DNA from 2 places in the Kitasatospora azatica KCTC 9699 genome. Region 2 is predicted to be linked to the other one. Evidence: predicted binding sites of a transcription regulator. Region 2 holds the regulator's gene; the other holds the start of a gene.
The links. Region 2 encodes HrcA, which represses chaperone genes, less so after heat shock. Its sites were predicted from a motif close to TTNGCACTCNGNNNNNCNGAGTGCNAA; they were not measured.
Positions count from the first base shown of each region.

Region 1 (8,475 bases), 2.1 Mb from region 2:
CCAATTCCGTCCTGTGGCGCGCCCGCGCCACGGGGAAGATGAGGAGAGAGGCCTCCGCCATCATGGCTACCGCTACCCCTGTCGAGTCGTCCACCGTCGACCTCGGCCCCGCCGCTTCGCTGTCCTGTCGCGAGTGCGGTACCAAGTTCCCGCTCGGTCCGAGCTTCGCCTGCCTCGAGTGCTTCGGTCCGCTGGAGATCGCCTACGACTACAGCGGCTACCAGGCCGAGGAGCTGCGCAAGCGGATCGAGGCCGGTCCGGCCTCGATCTGGCGCTACGCCCCGCTGCTGCCGGTGCCGGCCGACGTCGCCGGCAAGCCCAACCTGAACCCGGGCTGGACCCCGCTGGTCAAGGCCGACAACCTGGGCCGCGAGCTGGGCTTCACCGCCCAGCTGCACGTCAAGGACGACTCGGGCAACCCGACCCACTCCTTCAAGGACCGGGTGGTGGCCTGCGCGATCGAGGCGGCCCGTGCGTTCGACTTCACCACGCTGTCCTGCTCCTCCACCGGCAACCTGGCCGGTGCGGTCGGCGCGGCGGCGGCCCGGGCCGGGTTCAAGTCCTGCGTCTTCATCCCGCACGACCTGGAGCAGGGCAAGGTCGTGATGGCCGGTGTCTACGGCGGCGAGCTGGTCGGCATCGAGGGCAACTACGACGATGTGAACCGGTTCTGCTCCGAGCTGATCGGTGACCCGGTCGGCGAGGGCTGGGGCTTCGTCAACGTCAACCTGCGGCCGTACTACGGCGAGGGCTCCAAGACGCTGGCGTACGAGATCTGCGAGCAGCTCGGCTGGCGGCTGCCGGAGCAGATCGTGATCCCGATCGCCTCGGGCTCCCAGCTCACCAAGATCGACAAGGGCCTGCAGGAGCTGATCAAGCTCGGCCTGGTCGAGGACCGCCCGTACAAGATCTTCGGCGCCCAGGCGGCCGGCTGCTCGCCGGTCTCCGCCGCCTTCAAGGCCGGCCACGACGTGATCCGCCCGGTCAAGCCGGACACCATCGCCAAGTCGCTGGCGATCGGCAACCCGGCCGACGGCCCGTACGTGCTGGACATCGCCCGGCGCACCGGTGGTGCGGTGGAGGACGTCACCGACGCCGAGGTGGTGGCCGCGATCAAGCTGCTGGCCCGGACCGAGGGGATCTTCGCCGAGACCGCGGGCGGCGTGACCATCGGGGTGCTCAAGAAGTTGGTCGAGAGCGGGCAGCTCGACCCGGCCAAGGAGACCGTGGCGATCAACACCGGGGACGGTCTGAAGACCCTGGACGCGGTCGCCGACGCCGGTCTGACCGCGACCATTCGGCCCACCCTGGAGTCGTTCCGCGCCGCCGGCCTGGCGTCCTGACCGCTTTGCAAACTTTGCAAAGCCGAACTTTGCATTGAGGAGACACCCCATGAGCGCCACCGTCCGCATTCCGACCATCCTGCGCCCCTACACCGACGGCGCCGCCGAGGTGACCGCCGAGGGCGCCACGCTGGCCGAGATCGTCGCCGACCTGGAGAAGAACTACGCCGGGATCAGCGCGCGGATCCTGGACGACACCGGCAAGCTGCGCCGCTTCGTCAACGTCTACGTCAACGACGACGACGTGCGGTTCGCCGAGGGTCTGGCCACCGAGATCAAGGACGGCGCCGGGATCTCGATCATTCCGGCGGTGGCGGGGGGTTGCTGAGGCCTGCTCAGCGCGCTTGCGGGGCGCCGCACGGCCTTCGGGCCGGGTGGCGCCCCGTGCCGTGTCCGGGCCGGTTCTGCGGCCGGTTCCGGGGCCGTGTCCGAGGCGTGTCCGCGCCGTCGCCCGGGCGTGTCCGTGGTGCCCTCCGGCAGGGCATAGGCTGTCCCCGACTTGAGTGGCGCTCAGGGCCCGGGAAAGAGTCCGTCCGCTGAGACGCAACTGCCGATGTACCACCGGAATCATGTCGGCGACTCGTCAGAATTATCTGGACAATTCGCGGTTTTCGTCCGCTATGTCCCCGATGAATTGTCAGTTTCTGTCGCATTCATCCCCGCATATCCCTTAAGGGCCCGGTCGAATTCGGCAGGAGTGGCCCTGTTGCTCAGGGCTCCGATGCGGATACATTCAGCCGCGGTCGACGCACTCGCCTGCCCCGTTCGACGCCAACTGGCGTTCTGGGGTGGAGCGGTGCGGCATGCAGGGCCATGCCCAGGGGGGACACCTCGGGTTGGTCCGCCAGACCCGGGCCCGCGACCTGCGGGCACGTGAAGGGCCAGCACAGCACTAGGGGAGATCGGAATGGCTCAGGGCACCGTCAAGTGGTTCAACGCGGAGAAGGGCTACGGCTTCATCGCGGTCGACGGTGGTGCGGACGTGTTCGTCCACTACAGCGCGATCCAGATGGACGGCTACCGCACCCTTGAAGAGGGCCAGCGGGTCGAGTTCGAGATCTCCCAGGGGCAGAAGGGCCCGCAGGCGGACATGGTCCGCGCGGCGGGCTGACCTTTCCGAACCTCGGAGCCTCGGCTCTCACCGAGCTGGTGGACCAAGCGGCAGGCCCGCACCCGACTCCCCGTCAGGGGAGGGGGTGCGGGCCTGCCGCTGTGTGCGGCGGCTCTCGCCAGGAGCTTGCACTCGCCACCCCAGAGTGCTAATCATTGGCGTTAGCACTCGCAGTGTGAGAGTGACAAACGGACCGGCCGGTGAGGCCCCCGGGAGCGGTAGGGGACAGGACCCCCGCATACCAGGGCCGTCCGTCGCGGGCACCTCTGGTCCGAGCAGTCGACCGTGTCCTGGAGGACCACTTCCGATGGCCAAGATCATCGCGTTTGACGAGGAAGCTCGCCGCGGCCTTGAGCGCGGCATGAACCAGCTTGCCGACGCCGTCAAGGTGACGCTGGGCCCCAAGGGCCGCAACGTCGTCCTTGAGAAGAAGTGGGGCGCCCCCACGATCACCAACGACGGTGTCTCCATCGCCAAGGAGATCGAGCTCGAGGACCCCTACGAGAAGATCGGCGCGGAGCTCGTCAAGGAGGTCGCGAAGAAGACCGACGACGTCGCGGGTGACGGCACCACCACCGCCACCGTGCTGGCCCAGGCCCTGGTGCGCGAGGGTCTGCGCAACGTGGCCGCCGGCGCCAACCCGATGGCCCTGAAGCGCGGTATCGAGAAGGCCGTCGCGGCCGTCTCGGACCAGCTGCTGGCCCAGGCCCAGAACGTCGAGACCAAGTCGCAGATCGCCGCGACCGCCTCGATCTCCGCCGCTGACACCCAGATCGGCGAGCTCATCGCCGAGGCCATGGACAAGGTCGGCAAGGAAGGCGTCATCACCGTCGAGGAGAGCAACACCTTCGGTCTGGAGCTCGAGCTCACCGAGGGCATGCGCTTCGACAAGGGCTACATCTCGGCCTACTTCGCCACCGACCTGGAGCGGATGGAGGCGTCGTTCGACGACCCGTACATCCTGATCGCCAACTCCAAGATCGGCTCGGTCAAGGACCTGCTGCCGCTCCTCGAGAAGGTCATGCAGAGCGGCAAGCCGCTGCTGATCATCGCCGAGGACGTCGAGGGCGAGGCCCTGTCCACCCTGGTGGTCAACAAGATCCGCGGCACCTTCAAGTCCGTCGCCGTCAAGGCCCCGGGCTTCGGCGACCGCCGCAAGGCCATGCTGGGCGACATCGCCATCCTGACCGGCGGCACCGTGATCTCCGAGGAGGTCGGCCTCAAGCTCGAGAACGCGGGCCTCGACCTGCTGGGCACCGCCCGCAAGGTGGTCATCACCAAGGACGAGACCACCATCGTCGACGGTGGCGGCGACAGCGACCAGGTCGCCGGCCGGGTCAACCAGATCCGCGCGGAGATCGAGAACAGCGACTCGGACTACGACCGCGAGAAGCTCCAGGAGCGCCTCGCCAAGCTGGCCGGCGGCGTGGCCGTCATCAAGGCCGGCGCGGCGACCGAGGTCGAGCTCAAGGAGCGCAAGCACCGCATCGAGGACGCCGTGCGCAACGCCAAGGCGGCCGTCGAGGAGGGCATCGTCGCCGGTGGTGGCGTGGCGCTGCTGCAGGCCGGTGTCGCGTTCGACAAGCTCGAGCTCGAGGGCGACGAGGCCACCGGTGCCAACATCGTGAAGGTCGCGCTGGAGGCCCCGATCAAGCAGATCGCCACCAACGCCGGCCTCGAGGGTGGCGTCGTGGTGGAGAAGGTCCGCAACCTGCCCGCCGGCCACGGCCTGAACGCCGCGACCAACGAGTACGTCAACCTGATCGACGCGGGCATCATCGACCCCGCCAAGGTCACCCGTTCCGCGCTGCAGAACGCCGCCTCCATCGCGGCGCTCTTCCTCACCACCGAGGCCGTCATCGCCGACAAGCCGGAGAAGGCCGCCGCGGCCGCCGGCGGCGGCATGCCGGGCGGTGACATGGACTTCTGATCCTTCCTCAAGGATCGGGTGTTCTGACAGGGCGGTCTCCTTCGGGAGGCCGCCCTTTCGCATGCGGGACCGCCTTGCACGCCGGACCGCCTTTCCCGTGCGGGGCCGCCTTTCGCGTGCGGGACAATGGACGGATGGCCGACATCGAAACCGCCCTGCACGGCGCCCGGGCGCTGATCCTCGCCGACCTCGCCGCCCGGGACGTGGCGGATGCCGCCGTGGTCTCGCTGGTCGAGGACGCCGTGACGCACCGGCGCTGGTGGCTGGAGCAGTGGCCGGACGGGGCGGAGTACGTGCTGGGGCTGGTGGCGCAGGACGTCCAGGACGCGCTGCTGGAGGGGTACGGGCGGTGGCCGCTCTGCGAGGCCTGCGCGGCGGCGGACGGCGATCTGCACGCGTTGAGCGTGGAGCCGGAGCTCGGGCCCGACCCGCACTGGGTGTGCGGCAAGGAGGGCGTCCCGGTGGCGCCCGTCGGATCGCTCTCGTGATCCTGATCGACCCCCCGGTCTGGCCCGGGCACGGGCGGCTCTGGTCGCACCTGGTGAGCGACGAGTCGTACCAGGAGCTGCACGCCTTCGCCGAACGGCTGGGCGTGCCGCCGCGTGGCTTCGAGCGGGACCACTACGACCTGCCGGAGAGCCGCTACCGGGACGCGCTGGCGGCCGGCGCCGTGCCGGTCGGCAGCAAGGAGCTGGTGGCGAGGCTGACGGCGGCCGGCCTGCGCCGGCGGAAGGCCCGGACCGTCGCTACGACTCCAGCGAGCTGAGCTCGGCGGCCAGGTTGGCCCGGGCCCGCTCGGTGTAGCGCTCGACGGCGGTGGGGGTGCGGTAGAGGCCGGGCAGCGCGAGGAGTTGGCGCAGGATCGCCGCGCGGCCGGTGCGGAACGCCTGCTCGGGCACGAAGGAGTACTCCGCGCGGACGGCGGCCGCGTACGCCGCGTACTGCTCGGCGGCCCCGCCGAGGACCGCGAGATCGGCGTCGCAGAGCACCTCGCCGTCCCGGTCGCCGGGCTCCGGGTGGTGGCTGACGGTCAGCCGGACCAGCCGCGCCACCTCCTCGATCCGCGGCTCGGCCACGCCCGCCTCGCGCAGCGCGCGGATCGCCAGCTGGGCGCTGCGCTCCTCGTTCTCGCTGCGGTCCGGCTTGTAGACGGCGTCATGGAACCAGGCGGCCAGCCGGACGGTGTCCGGGTCGGCGGCGTGCTCGGCGAGCAGGTCGATCTGGTCCAGCATCGCCAGCAGGTGGTCGGTGGTGTGGTACCGGCGCTGCGGCTCGGCCCAGCGCCGGAGCAGCTCGCGGCCGTACGGCACCGGGTCGGCGGTGGTGCCGCAGCGCTGCAGCAGCGCGGTCCAGCGGTCCAGCAGGGCATCGGTCGCGGGGTGGGCCTCGGTTGCCATGACCGTCATTCTGCTCCTGAAACCCAGTCAGTCGATCACTGGACCTATATGCCGATGAACGGTATATGTAGATGCATGACAGGACGGGCCATACAGGAGCCGACGCTGCTCCTGCTCACCGCGCTGGCCGATGCCCCCAGGCACGGCTATGCGCTGATTCAGGAGATCGACGCGATCTCCGCGGGCCGGGTGAAGATGCGCACCGGTACGCTGTACGCCGCACTGGACCGGCTGCTCGACCAGGGGCTGATCCGGGTCGAGCGGGACGAGGTGGTGGACGGCCGGGCCCGGCGCACCTATGCGCTGACCGACCCGGGCCGCACGGTGCTCGCCGAGGAGGTCGAGCGGCTGCGCGCCGTGGCCGCCGAGGCGCACCGCCGGCTCACCGTTGTCCGGCCGGCCGGCCGGTCGATCGCCAGGGGGGCGTTGGCATGACGGATGATCGGACGCTGCGGCTGGTGCTGCGGCTCTTCTCGAAGCGGTACCGGGCCGAGCGCGGTCCGGAGATCGCGGCGGTCTACGCCGACGCCACCGCCGGGGCGGGCCGGTTCGTCCGGCTGCGCGAGCTGTACGGGGTCGCCGCGCACGGGGCGCGGCAGCGGCTGCGGCTGACGGCGAGCCAGCCGCTCGGGCAACTGCTCGGGGCGGCCGCGCCGCTGGTGGCGGGGATGGGGGCCGGGGTCGCGCTGGTCTGGGGGCTGCTCTTCCTGGACCTCGGCCGGGTCGGGCTGAGCGGCCTGCTCTGGCTCGCGCCGTACGGGCTGGCGCTGCCGGCCCTGCCGGCGGTGCTGCTGGGCCGCGCCACCGTGGCCCGGCTGTGCGCGGTGCTGGCCGGGATCGGGACGCTGGCCTCGATCGGTGCGCTGGTGGCCCAGGGCCCGGGGGTGATCGTGGTCCGGGACGCCGCTTCGCTGCTGCAGGCGGTGGCCGAGTACGGCGCGCCGCTGGTCTGGGCGGTGCTGCTGCTGGCCGCTCCGCGCGAGCTGGTGCGGCGCCCGGAGCGCTACTGGCCGATCCTGCTGGCCGTCGGGGCGGGTCCGCTGGTGATCGCCGGCCTGGTCGCGGTGCTGTTCGGTCACCAGGTGCCCTTCCACCTGCTCGGGCTGCTGGTCGTGCTGTTCGCGAACGCCCTGCTGGTCCTGACGGTGCGGTTGGGCGGGCTGTCGCCGGCCGCGCTGGCGGTGGGCTGGCTGCCGCTGCTGCTGCCGTTCACCGAGCTGACGCTGAGCGCCCGGGCCGGGGCGGCTCGGGTGGTGGGGCCGGTGCTGCTGCTGGCGCTGCTCGTGGGGATCGCGGGGCGCCTGTTCGGGCGCTCCCGTGCGGTGGCCGTAGGCCGCTGACCTCGCGACAGGCGGGCCCGCTCACCCCCCCGGGGTGGGCGGGCCCGCCTTTTGCCTGCGGGGGGCTCGCGGTGAGCCGGGGTGGTGTGGCAGGGTAGCCACATGTCTAGACCAATCTTCGAAGTCATCGCGCTGACCGCGCAGGATGCCAGAGCCGCGCAGTCCGGTGGTGCCGACCGCCTCGAACTGGTCACGGACATGGGCGCCGACGGACTGACCCCCGCCCTCGCCGAGTTCGCCGCTATCCGGGCCGCGGTGGAGCTCCCGCTGCGGGTGATGCTGCGGATCCGCGACGGCTTCACCCCCGGCGACCTGGACCAGCTGTGCACCCGGGCGCAGGCCCTGCGGGCCGAGGGCGCCGAGGAGTTCGTCCTCGGCTTCCTGGCTGCCGACGGTGCGGTGGACCTGCCGGCCGTGCGGGTGGTGGCCGAGGCGGTGGCCGGGTGCCGCTGGACCTTCCACCGGGCGGTCGACCACAGCGCGGACCGCGCGGCGCTGCGCGCGGCGGTGGGCGAACTGCCGGGTCTGGACACCTTCCTCACCGCGGGCGCGGCCACGGGGGTGGACGCGGGGCGCGCGGTGCTCGCCGGTGAGCTGGCGAAGGCCGGGGAGCCGGGGTACCGCCAGCAGATCCTGATCGGCGGCGGCCTGCACGAGGAGCACCTGCCGGAGCTGCGGGCCGAGGGCTTCGACGCCTTCCACGTGGGCGGCGCGGTCCGGGCCGCGGGCTGGACCACTCCGGTGGACGCCGCGAAGGTGGCCCACTGGCGGGCGCTGATCGGGGAGTGATGATCGGGGAGCGATGAGCGGGGGCCCGATCGACCAGGGCACCCGATCGACCAGGGCCCTGCGAACGGCTATCCCAACTGCACGGGCAGCGGCTGCTCGTGGAGCACGGTGAGGCCGGAGACGGCACGGGTGAGCGCCACATAGAGCCGGCGCAGGCCGGTCCGCTCGTCCGGCTCGCCCGCGACCACGGCGGCGGGCTCGTCCAGCACCACGTAGTCGTACTCCAGGCCCTTGGCCAGCGAGGCCGGGACCAGCGTGAGCCGGGCCTCCGCGGTGGTCTCGGTGCCGGGGGTGAGGAAGGCCAGCCCCGCCTCGGCGAGCGCGGCCTCGAAGAGCGGGATCCGGGCGTCGGCGGCGATCAGGCCGGTCGACCCCTCCTGCTGCAGCGCCGTCCGGCAGGCCTCGACCACCGATTCGACCAGCCCGTCAGGCGTGTGACGGATCGTCAGAGTGTCCTGCCCGGTACGGATCGAGGTGGCCGGCGCCAGCCCCGGTGCGATCGCGGGCAGCAGGCGCGAGGCGTAGGCGATCACCTCCTCGGGCACCCGGAACCCCGTGGTCAGCT
Region 1 is NZ_JQMO01000003.1:2,012,658-2,021,132, forward strand. Features, by position in the region: SAM riboswitch class I at 1-45, shown strand, start outside; gene thrC (threonine synthase) at 63-1,343, shown strand; gene BR98_RS19605 (MoaD/ThiS family protein) at 1,393-1,671, shown strand; gene BR98_RS19610 (cold-shock protein) at 2,251-2,454, shown strand; gene groL (chaperonin GroEL) at 2,762-4,384, shown strand; gene BR98_RS41430 (hypothetical protein) at 4,519-4,872, shown strand; gene BR98_RS41435 (DUF4031 domain-containing protein) at 4,869-5,150, shown strand; gene BR98_RS19630 (HD domain-containing protein) at 5,131-5,790, opposite strand; gene BR98_RS19635 (PadR family transcriptional regulator) at 5,857-6,216, shown strand; gene BR98_RS19640 (hypothetical protein) at 6,213-7,121, shown strand; gene BR98_RS19645 (copper homeostasis protein CutC) at 7,224-7,910, shown strand; gene BR98_RS19650 (HelD family protein) at 7,979-8,475, opposite strand, start outside.
Region 1: groL (chaperonin GroEL) is a predicted target of HrcA. The motif match lies at 2,580-2,606, and genes of this name have one in related genera.

Region 2 (8,475 bases):
ACTATCAGGTCGCCCCGGCCGCCGCCGCGCAGGTGCGTGACACCGCGTCCGTGCAGCGGGATCGACTGGCCGGACTGGGTGCCGGGCCGGATGTCGACCTCCTCCAGGCCGTCCAGGGTCTGCAGCGGGACCTGGGTGCCGAGCGAGGCGGCCGTCATCGGGATGGTGACGGTGCAGTGCAGGTCGTCGCCGCGGCGCTGGAAGGTCGGGTGCGCGGTCTCGGCGATCTCCACGTAGAGGTCGCCGGCCGGGCCGCCGCCCGGGCCGACCTCGCCCTCGCCGGCCAGCTGGATCCGGGTGCCGTTGTCGACACCGGCGGGGATCTTGACCGTGAGGGTGCGGCGGGCCCGCACCCGGCCGTCGCCGGCACACTCGGGGCAGGGGGTGGGGACCACGGTGCCGAAGCCCTGGCACTGCGGGCACGGGCGGGAGGTCATGACCTGGCCCAGGAAGGACCGGGTGACCTGGGAGACCTCGCCCTTGCCGCGACACATGTCACAGGTCTGCGCGGTGGTGCCGGGGGCCGCGCCCTCGCCGTTGCAGGTGGTGCAGGTGACGGCGGTGTCGACCTGGAGTTCCTTGGTGGTGCCGAAGGCGGCCTCCTCCAGGGTGATCTCCAGGCGGATCATCGCGTCCTGGCCGCGGCGGGTGCGCGAACGCGGACCACGCTGGCCGGAGGCGGCGCCGAAGAAGGCGTCCATGATGTCGGAGAAGCCGAAGCCGGCCGCGCCCGCGCCGAAGCCGCCCGCGCCGCCACCGCCGTTCGGCGAGAGCGGGTCGCCACCGAGGTCGTAGACCTGGCGCTTGGCCGGGTCGGAGAGCACCTCGTAGGCGGCGTTGATCTCCTTGAACCGCTCCTGCGTCTTCGGGTCCGGGTTGACGTCCGGGTGCAGTTCACGGGCGAGGCGTCGGAACGCCTTCTTGATCTCGTCCTGCCCCGCGTCCCGTCGGACGCCGAGTACCGCGTAGTAGTCCGTGGCCACCAAATGCTCCGCTTGTTCCGCCTCTAGAAGTGCTGTGACTGTGCCCGGCCTGCGGACTGCCGCAGGCCGGTGGTGTTACGACTCGGCCAGGATCTGCCCCACGTACCGTGCCACCGCCCGTACTGCCCCCATGGTGCCGGGGTAGTCCATCCGGGTCGGCCCGATCACGCCGAGTTTGGCCACGCTCTCATCGCCCGAACCGTAGCCGACCGAGACCACGGAGGTGGAATTCAGGCCCTCGTACTCGTTCTCGCGCCCGATCCGCACGGTCATTCCGCCGTCGGTGGTCTCGCCGAGCAGCCGCAGCAGCACCACGTGCTCCTCCAGCGCCTCCAGCACCGGCTGGATGCTGAGCGGGAAGTCGTGGCCGAAGCGGGTCAGGTTGGCCGTGCCGGCCAGCATGATCCGCTCCTCGTTCTGCTCCACCAGGGACTCGAACAGAGTACTGAGCACGGTGGTGACGATCGGGCGGTCGGCCGGTTCGAACGAGGCCGGCAGGTCCTCGACCAGGGCCGGGACGTCGGGGAACCGGCGCCCGCCGGCCAGCGCGTTCAGCCGGGCCCGCAGGTCGGCCAGGGTGGTCTCGCGGATCGGGCTGGGGCAGTCGACCAGGCGCTGCTCGACCCGGCCGGTGTTGGTGATCAGCACCAGCATGACCTTGGTCGGGGCCAGCATCACCAGCTCGACGTGACGCACCGTCGACCTGGTCAGCGAGGGGTACTGGACCACCGCGACCTGGCGGGTCAGCTGGGCGAGCAGGCGCACGGTGCGGGCCACCACGTCGTCCAGGTCGACCGCGCCGTCCAGGAAGTGCCGGATCGCCCGGCGCTCGGGGGCGCTCATCGGCTTGACCTCGGCCAGCCGGTCGACGAAAAGCCGGTATCCCTTGTCGGTGGGGATCCGGCCGGCGCTGGTGTGCGGCTGCTGGATGTAGCCGTCCTCTTCGAGGGTGGCCATGTCGTTGCGCACGGTGGCCGGCGAGACGCCGAGGTTGTGCCGCTCCACCAGGGCCTTGGAGCCGACCGGCTCCTCGGTGCCCACGTAGTCCTGCACGATCGCGCGCAGCACGGAGAGCTTGCGCTCGTCCAGCGCGTGGCCGGCGGCGGCGCGGGGCGCGGCGGCCCGGGCCGGCCGGGTGGCCGGCGGGCGGGCGGCGCGCGAGGTCGCCGGGTGTGCCGGCTCGCCGGCTGCCGGCTCACGACCGGTCGAACGCGGCTCGGACGCGGGTTCGTCGAACATGGCACGCACCTCCCTCTTCGCGCGTTGTCTCAGGTACCAGGTCCTGCGCTGCCGGTACTGTCCGTTCTTGGGCTGGCACTCTGCACTGAGGAGTGCCAAAACCGTATCTGCCAGTGTACGGCCCGGGTCCGACAGCAGGAACGCCCTGTCCCGGGATGCCGCACGGATCACGTGTCGCGCCCCGTCGGGGTGGTGCCCGCCGACGGTCGAAGTGGCAGCATCGATATCGACCCGGACTGACACAAACAGCCCGGCGTAACGAAGGAGCAGATATGTCGGCGTCCGGCCCTCACACCCGCTTTGCTCCCGACCGTGGTCTGACCGGACGGATGGTCACCACGATGTTCCTGATCGGGCTGCTCTACGTCGGCTTCACGGGTGTGTTGATCGTGCTGCTCAAGGGCGCCTGGCCACTGATCGTGCTGCTCTCCGGCGGCCTGTTCGTCGCGCAGTTCTGGTTCAGCGACAAGATCACCGAACGGGCGATGGGGGCCCACCCGGTCACCCCCGAGCAGTACCCGCAGCTGCACGGCACCATTGACCGGCTCTGCGCGCTGGCCGACATGCCCAAGCCCCGGGTCGCGGTGGCCGACAACGACATGCCCAACGCCTTCGCCACCGGCCGCAACGAGCAGAACGCGGTGGTCTGCGTAACCACCGGGCTGCTGCGCCGGCTGGAGCCGGAGGAGCTGGAGGGCGTGCTGGCCCACGAGCTCTCGCACATCGCGCACCGGGACGTCGCGGTGATGACCATCGCCGGCTTCCTCGGCGTGCTGGCCGGCGCGATCACCCGGATCGCGCTCTACAGCGGGATGATGGGCGGCAACCGGAACAACGACAACAACGACAACGCCGCCATCATGATCCTGGTCGTCTCGCTGGTCTCGATGGTGGTGTACGCGATCAGCTTCCTGCTCACCCGCCTGCTCTCCCGCTACCGCGAGCTGGCCGCCGACCGGGCCGCCGCCCAGCTCACCGGGCGGCCGAGCGCGCTGGCCTCGGCGCTGACCAAGGTCACCGGGCAGATCGGCGCGATCCCGACCGAGGACCTGCGCAAGGCGCAGCCGTACAACGCCTTCTACTTCGCCCCCGCGCTGAGCGCCAAGGAGGTGGCCGGCCAGCTGCTGTCCACCCACCCGACGCTGGAACAGCGGCTGGAGCAGCTGGGCAAGATCTCCGCCGAGCTGGGCCGCTGACCGCTACCCGACCGCTGTTCTGATTTTCCGAAAGGACTTTCTCCTGTGGGATTCCTGGACGCGCTGCTGGGCCGCAGCAAGCCGGTCAAGCCGGACCTCGACCAGCTCTTCGGCGTGCCCTCGGCCGCCCTGACCCTGGAGGCCGCGGCCGGCTTCACCCCGACCGGTCTGGGTTCGGTCTGCTTCGCCGCCGTCGAGGGCGGTGCCTTCGGCGAGGTGGAGGGACAGGTCCGGGCGCTGCTGGACGCCGACACGCCCAATGGCGGCGTGCCGGTGGAGGCCAGCCGGGACGGGTACGGCTACTCCTGGCTGCTGGCCCGGCACACCCCCGAGGAGTTGCCGGAGCTGGTCAACGACCTGCACGCGGTCAACAGCGAGCTGGAGGCCAACGGCTTCGGCCCGCAGCTGCTCTGCTCCCTCGTCGCCTTCAAGAACCGGGAGGGCCAGTCGCTGGCCCTGGTCTACCTCTACAAGCGCGGCACCTTCTACCCGTTCGCGCCGATGCCGGGTGGCGGCGAGCGCCGCAACAGCCCGCTCGAGCTGCAGGTGAAGGCGATGCTCGGCAACGACCTGCGGGTGGAGTCGGACCTCAGCCGCTGGTTCCCGGTCTGGGGTGCGCCGGGGCTCTGACGGCGCGTCGGGGCTTTCTATAGTTCCGTCATGCGCAGCACTCAGTACGGGCCGGACCTCACCCCGCCCTGGAAGCGTCAGCAGCCGGCACCGGAGGTGGCCGCCGAGCGGGACCTGGTGGTCGAGGAGGCCGCGACCGGCTTCTGCGGCGCGGTGGTGCGCTGCGAGAAGACGGCCGAGGGCCTGACCGTCACCCTGGAGGACCGGTTCGGCAAGCACCGGGTCTTCCCGCTGGCGCCGCGCGGTTTCCTGCTGGACGGCAAGGTGGTCACCCTGGTGCGGCCCACCGGCCCGGCCCCGGCCAAGGGCCCGGGTCGCACCGCCTCCGGCTCGGTGGCGGTCCCCGGCGCCCGGGCCCGGGTGGCCCGCGAGTCCCGGATCTACGTCGAGGGCCGGCACGACGCCGAACTGGTCGAGCGGGTCTGGGGCGACGACCTGCGGATCGAGGGCGTGGTGGTCGAGTACCTCGAGGGCATCGACGACCTGCCCGCGATCGTCGCCGACTTCGCCCCCGGCGAGGGCCGCCGACTCGGCGTCCTGGTCGACCACCTGCTCCCGGGCACCAAGGAGCACCGGATCGCGGCTCAGGTGACGGGTTCCTCGGTCCTCGTGGTCGGCCACCCCTTCATCGACATCTGGCAGGCCGTCAAGCCCAGCAGCGTGGGCGTCCCCGGCTGGCCCGACGTCCCCTTCGGCGAGGACTGGAAGCAGGGGATCTGCCGCCGCCTCGGCTGGCCGGTGGACACCCCGGCCGCCTGGAAGCGGATCCTCGCCTCGGTGAACTCCTACAAGGACCTGGAGCCGGCCCTGCTGGGGCGGGTGGAGGAGCTGATCGACTTCGTCACCCAGCCAGGGAGCTGACAGGGGTGGGGGTGGTGGGGACAGCAGTCGGCAGGTCGGTCTGCCGGCCCATGACCGTGCCGGTGTCCGTGAGGCTGAAGCAGGCGGGCACGGTCTCCACAACCCGGGTGGAGAAGAAGGCGCCGAGCAGTTTGCCGTTGTCGTAGAGGGTCTGGCTGAACAGCAGCAGGGTCGAGCCCGGCGGGATCTTCGCCGGATCGATCCGTACGGCACCGGGCGCGTCCCCCGGCTCGTGGTCGGTGACGGTGGCGGACGGCCCGGCGGGGATCCGGCTCTGGCAGGACTGGGCCTCGGCCTGGGACTCCTGCAGGCCGACCGCGTTGACACCCTCCTTTCGCAGCTGGTCGACCATGAGCTGGAGGCTGCCCGGCTGCCAGAGCTCCAGGAGCATCGTGCCGTCGGAGGAGCGGTTGACCGCGTACGCCGCCGAGCCGCCGTCCTGGGCACTCAGCATGCTCGGCAGGGCGACCGCAGCCACCGTCGCGGCGGCGACGCCCGCGACGGCCAGCGGCAAGCGGCGGTGTCGGAAGGCGGCATCCCAGCTGATCAGCGCGCGGCGGCGGGCGGGGAAGGCGTCGTGCCGGGTGCTGGTAGCGGCGGCGAGGGTGGCGAGCTCCTCGGCGAGGCGCCGCTCGAAGGCGCTGGTGGTGGGGGTGTGCGGCCTGTCGTCGGTGGCGTTCACGGGGCGACCTCCAGGAGGGAGTCCGAGCTGCTTGGGGTGGGGTAGGCGCGGCGGTGCGCGGCGGCGGTGGCGGTGGCGGGCGGTTGCTCGGCGCGCAGCAGGCGGCGGGCCCGGTGCAGGCGGACCCGCACGGTGGCCTGGCCGATGCCGAGCGCCTCGGCCGCCTCGGCCGGGGAGAGGCCGTCGATCGCGACGAGGTCGAGGACCGCCCGCAGCGGCTCGGAGAGGGCGGCATGACGGGCCATCAGCAGGCGGGCCGCGCGCTGGGCGTCGATCCGCTCCTCAAGCGCGAGGATGTCCTCCTCGCCGAGCAGCCGGCGCCCGCTGAGCCGGCCCAGGGCGCCGCGCTCGCGAGCGATGCCGCGGGCGTGGGCGTTGATCACGTTGCGGGCGATGCCGTAGAGCCAGGCGACCGGTTTGCCCTTCTCGGGCCGGAACCCGCCGGCCGCCTCCAACGCGGCGACGAAGATGTCCGCCGTCAGGTCCGCGGCCAGGTGCGGATCGGTCACCCGGCGGGTGACGAAGCCGAGGATGGCGTCGACATGCTCGCGATAGAAGGCCGTGAAGGCCTCCGGGGCGGTGAGGTCGGTGAGGTCGGGCGGTGGCGTGGGCGGGGCGGCTGACCCGCCGCCCGCCCACGAGGTGTCACGATGACGGCTGCGCACTGGGGCCTCGCTCCTGATCGGTGGGACCCTCCGCGGTCCCCTCACCCATACTTGGCCGATCGCCCCGAAAGCGTTTCATCCCCCGGCGACTGACGGTGGGTCAGCCGACCGGATCGATCAGTCCACCAGGTCACGCACCACCGCGTCCGCCAGCAGCCGCCCCCGCAGGGTCAGCGCGGCGCGGCCCTCGGCGAAGGGTTCGGCGGCCAGCAGGCCGTCGGCGAGGGCCTGCTCGGCGGCGCGCCGGCCGGTGGGCGTCAGCAGGTCCAGCGGGCAGCCGTCGACCAGGCGCAGTTCCAGCAGGATGCGCTCGACCCGGCGGTCCTCGGCGGCGAGCAGCTCGCGGCCCTGGGCGGGGGTGCGGCCCTCGGCGAGGGCCTGGGCGTAGGCGGCCGGGTGCTTGGCGTTCCACCAGCGGACGCCGCCGACGTGGCTGTGTGCGCCGGGGCCGGCGCCCCACCAGTCGGCGCCGGTCCAGTAGAGCTCGTTGTGCTTGCAGCGGCCGGCCTCGGTGGTGGCCCAGTTGGAGACCTCGTACCAGGAGTAGCCGGCCTGACTGAGCGCTTGCTCGGCGATCAGGTAGCGGTCGGCGTGCACGTCGTCGTCCACCATCGGCAGCTCGCCGCGCTTGATCCGGCCGGCCAGCCGGGTGCCCTCCTCGACGATCAGCGAGTAGGCGGAGACGTGGTCGGGGCCGGCGCCGATCGCGGCGTCCAGTGAGGCCCGCCAGTCCTCGTCGCTCTCCCCCGGGGTGCCGTAGATCAGGTCCAGGTTGACGTGCTCGAAGCCGGCCGCGCGGGCTTCCGAGACGCAGGCCTCCGGGCGGCCGGGGGTGTGGTGGCGGTCCAGCACCTTGAGCACGTGCGGGCGGGCGCTCTGCATGCCGAAGGAGATCCGGTTGAAGCCGCCCGCGCGCAGCTCGGCGAGGTAGGCGGGGGTGACCGACTCGGGGTTGGCCTCGGTGGTCACCTCGGCGTCGGCGGCCAGGCCGAACTCCTCGCGGATCGCCGCCAGCATGGCGACCAGGTCGCGGGCCGGCAGCAGGGTTGGCGTGCCGCCGCCGAGGAAGACGGTCCGCACCGGCAGGTCGACGGAGCCCAGCACCTTGCGGGCCAGCCGGATCTCGCCGACCAGGTTGGCGGCGTAGGTCTCCTGCGAGGCCACCGCGCCGGAGCTGCGCAGCTCGGTGGCGGTGTAGGTGTTGAAGTCGCAGTAGCCGCAGCGGCTGGCGCAGTACGGCACGTGCAGGTAGAAGCCGAACGGTCGGTCGCCCAGCCCCTCGAGGGCGTGGGCGGGCAGCGAACCGTCGGACGGCACGGGTTCGCCGTCGGGGAGTGCGGAGGGCATGGGGTCCATTGTCCGGTACGGCCGCGGTAAACCCGCAGCCGTACCGGACGAGGACCGGACCGATGTGACTCAGGCCTCGTTGGCCCCCGCGTACATCTCCTGGACCGCGTCGGCGTAGGTCTGCTCGACCACCGGGCGCTTGATCTTCAGGCTCGGGGTCAGCTCGCCGTGCTCGATGTCCAGGTCGCGCGGCAGCACGGTGAACTTCTTGATCGTCTGCCACCGCTGCAGCTCGCCGTTGAGGCGCTGCACGAAGCCGTTGATCAGGGTCCGCACCTCGGGCGAGGTGACCACCTCGGCGTAGCTCTTGCCGCTCAGGCCGCGGTCGGCCGCCCAGGGCATGATCACCGTCTCGTCCAGCGAGATCAGCGCGGTGCAGTAGTTGCGGCCGTTGCCGATCACCAGGATGTTGCTGACGAACGGGCAGATCGCCTTGAACTTGCCCTCCACCTCGCTGGGCGCGACGTACTTGCCGCCCGAGGTCTTGAACATGTCCTTCTTGCGGTCGGTGATCCGCAGGTAGCCGTCCTTGTCGAGCTCGCCGATGTCGCCGGTGTGGAACCAGCCGTCCGGCTCCAGCACCTCCTCGGTCTGCTCGGGCAGCTCGTGGTAGCCGCGCATCACGCCCGGGCCGCGCAGCAGGATCTCGCCGTCCTCGGCGATCCGCGCCTCGGTGCCCGGCAGCGGGAGGCCCACGGTGCCGACCCGGACGTCCTCGGTCGGGTTCACCGCGGAGCCGGCGCTGGTCTCGGTCAGGCCGTAGCCCTCCAGGACCGGCACCCCGGCGCCCAGGAAGAAGTAGCCGATCTCCGGGGCCAGCGCGGCGCTGCCGGAGACCGAGCCGCGCATCCGGCCGCCGAAGGCCGCCCGGA
Region 2 is NZ_JQMO01000003.1:4,146,866-4,155,340, reverse strand. Features, by position in the region: gene dnaJ (molecular chaperone DnaJ) at 1-983, opposite strand, end outside; gene hrcA (heat-inducible transcriptional repressor HrcA) at 1,059-2,222, opposite strand; gene htpX (zinc metalloprotease HtpX) at 2,495-3,418, shown strand; gene pspAB (PspA-associated protein PspAB) at 3,464-4,048, shown strand; gene BR98_RS29095 (DUF3097 domain-containing protein) at 4,079-4,909, shown strand; gene BR98_RS29090 (hypothetical protein) at 4,890-5,591, opposite strand; gene BR98_RS29085 (RNA polymerase sigma factor) at 5,588-6,256, opposite strand; gene hemW (radical SAM family heme chaperone HemW) at 6,374-7,603, opposite strand; gene BR98_RS29075 (AMP-dependent synthetase/ligase) at 7,673-8,475, opposite strand, start outside.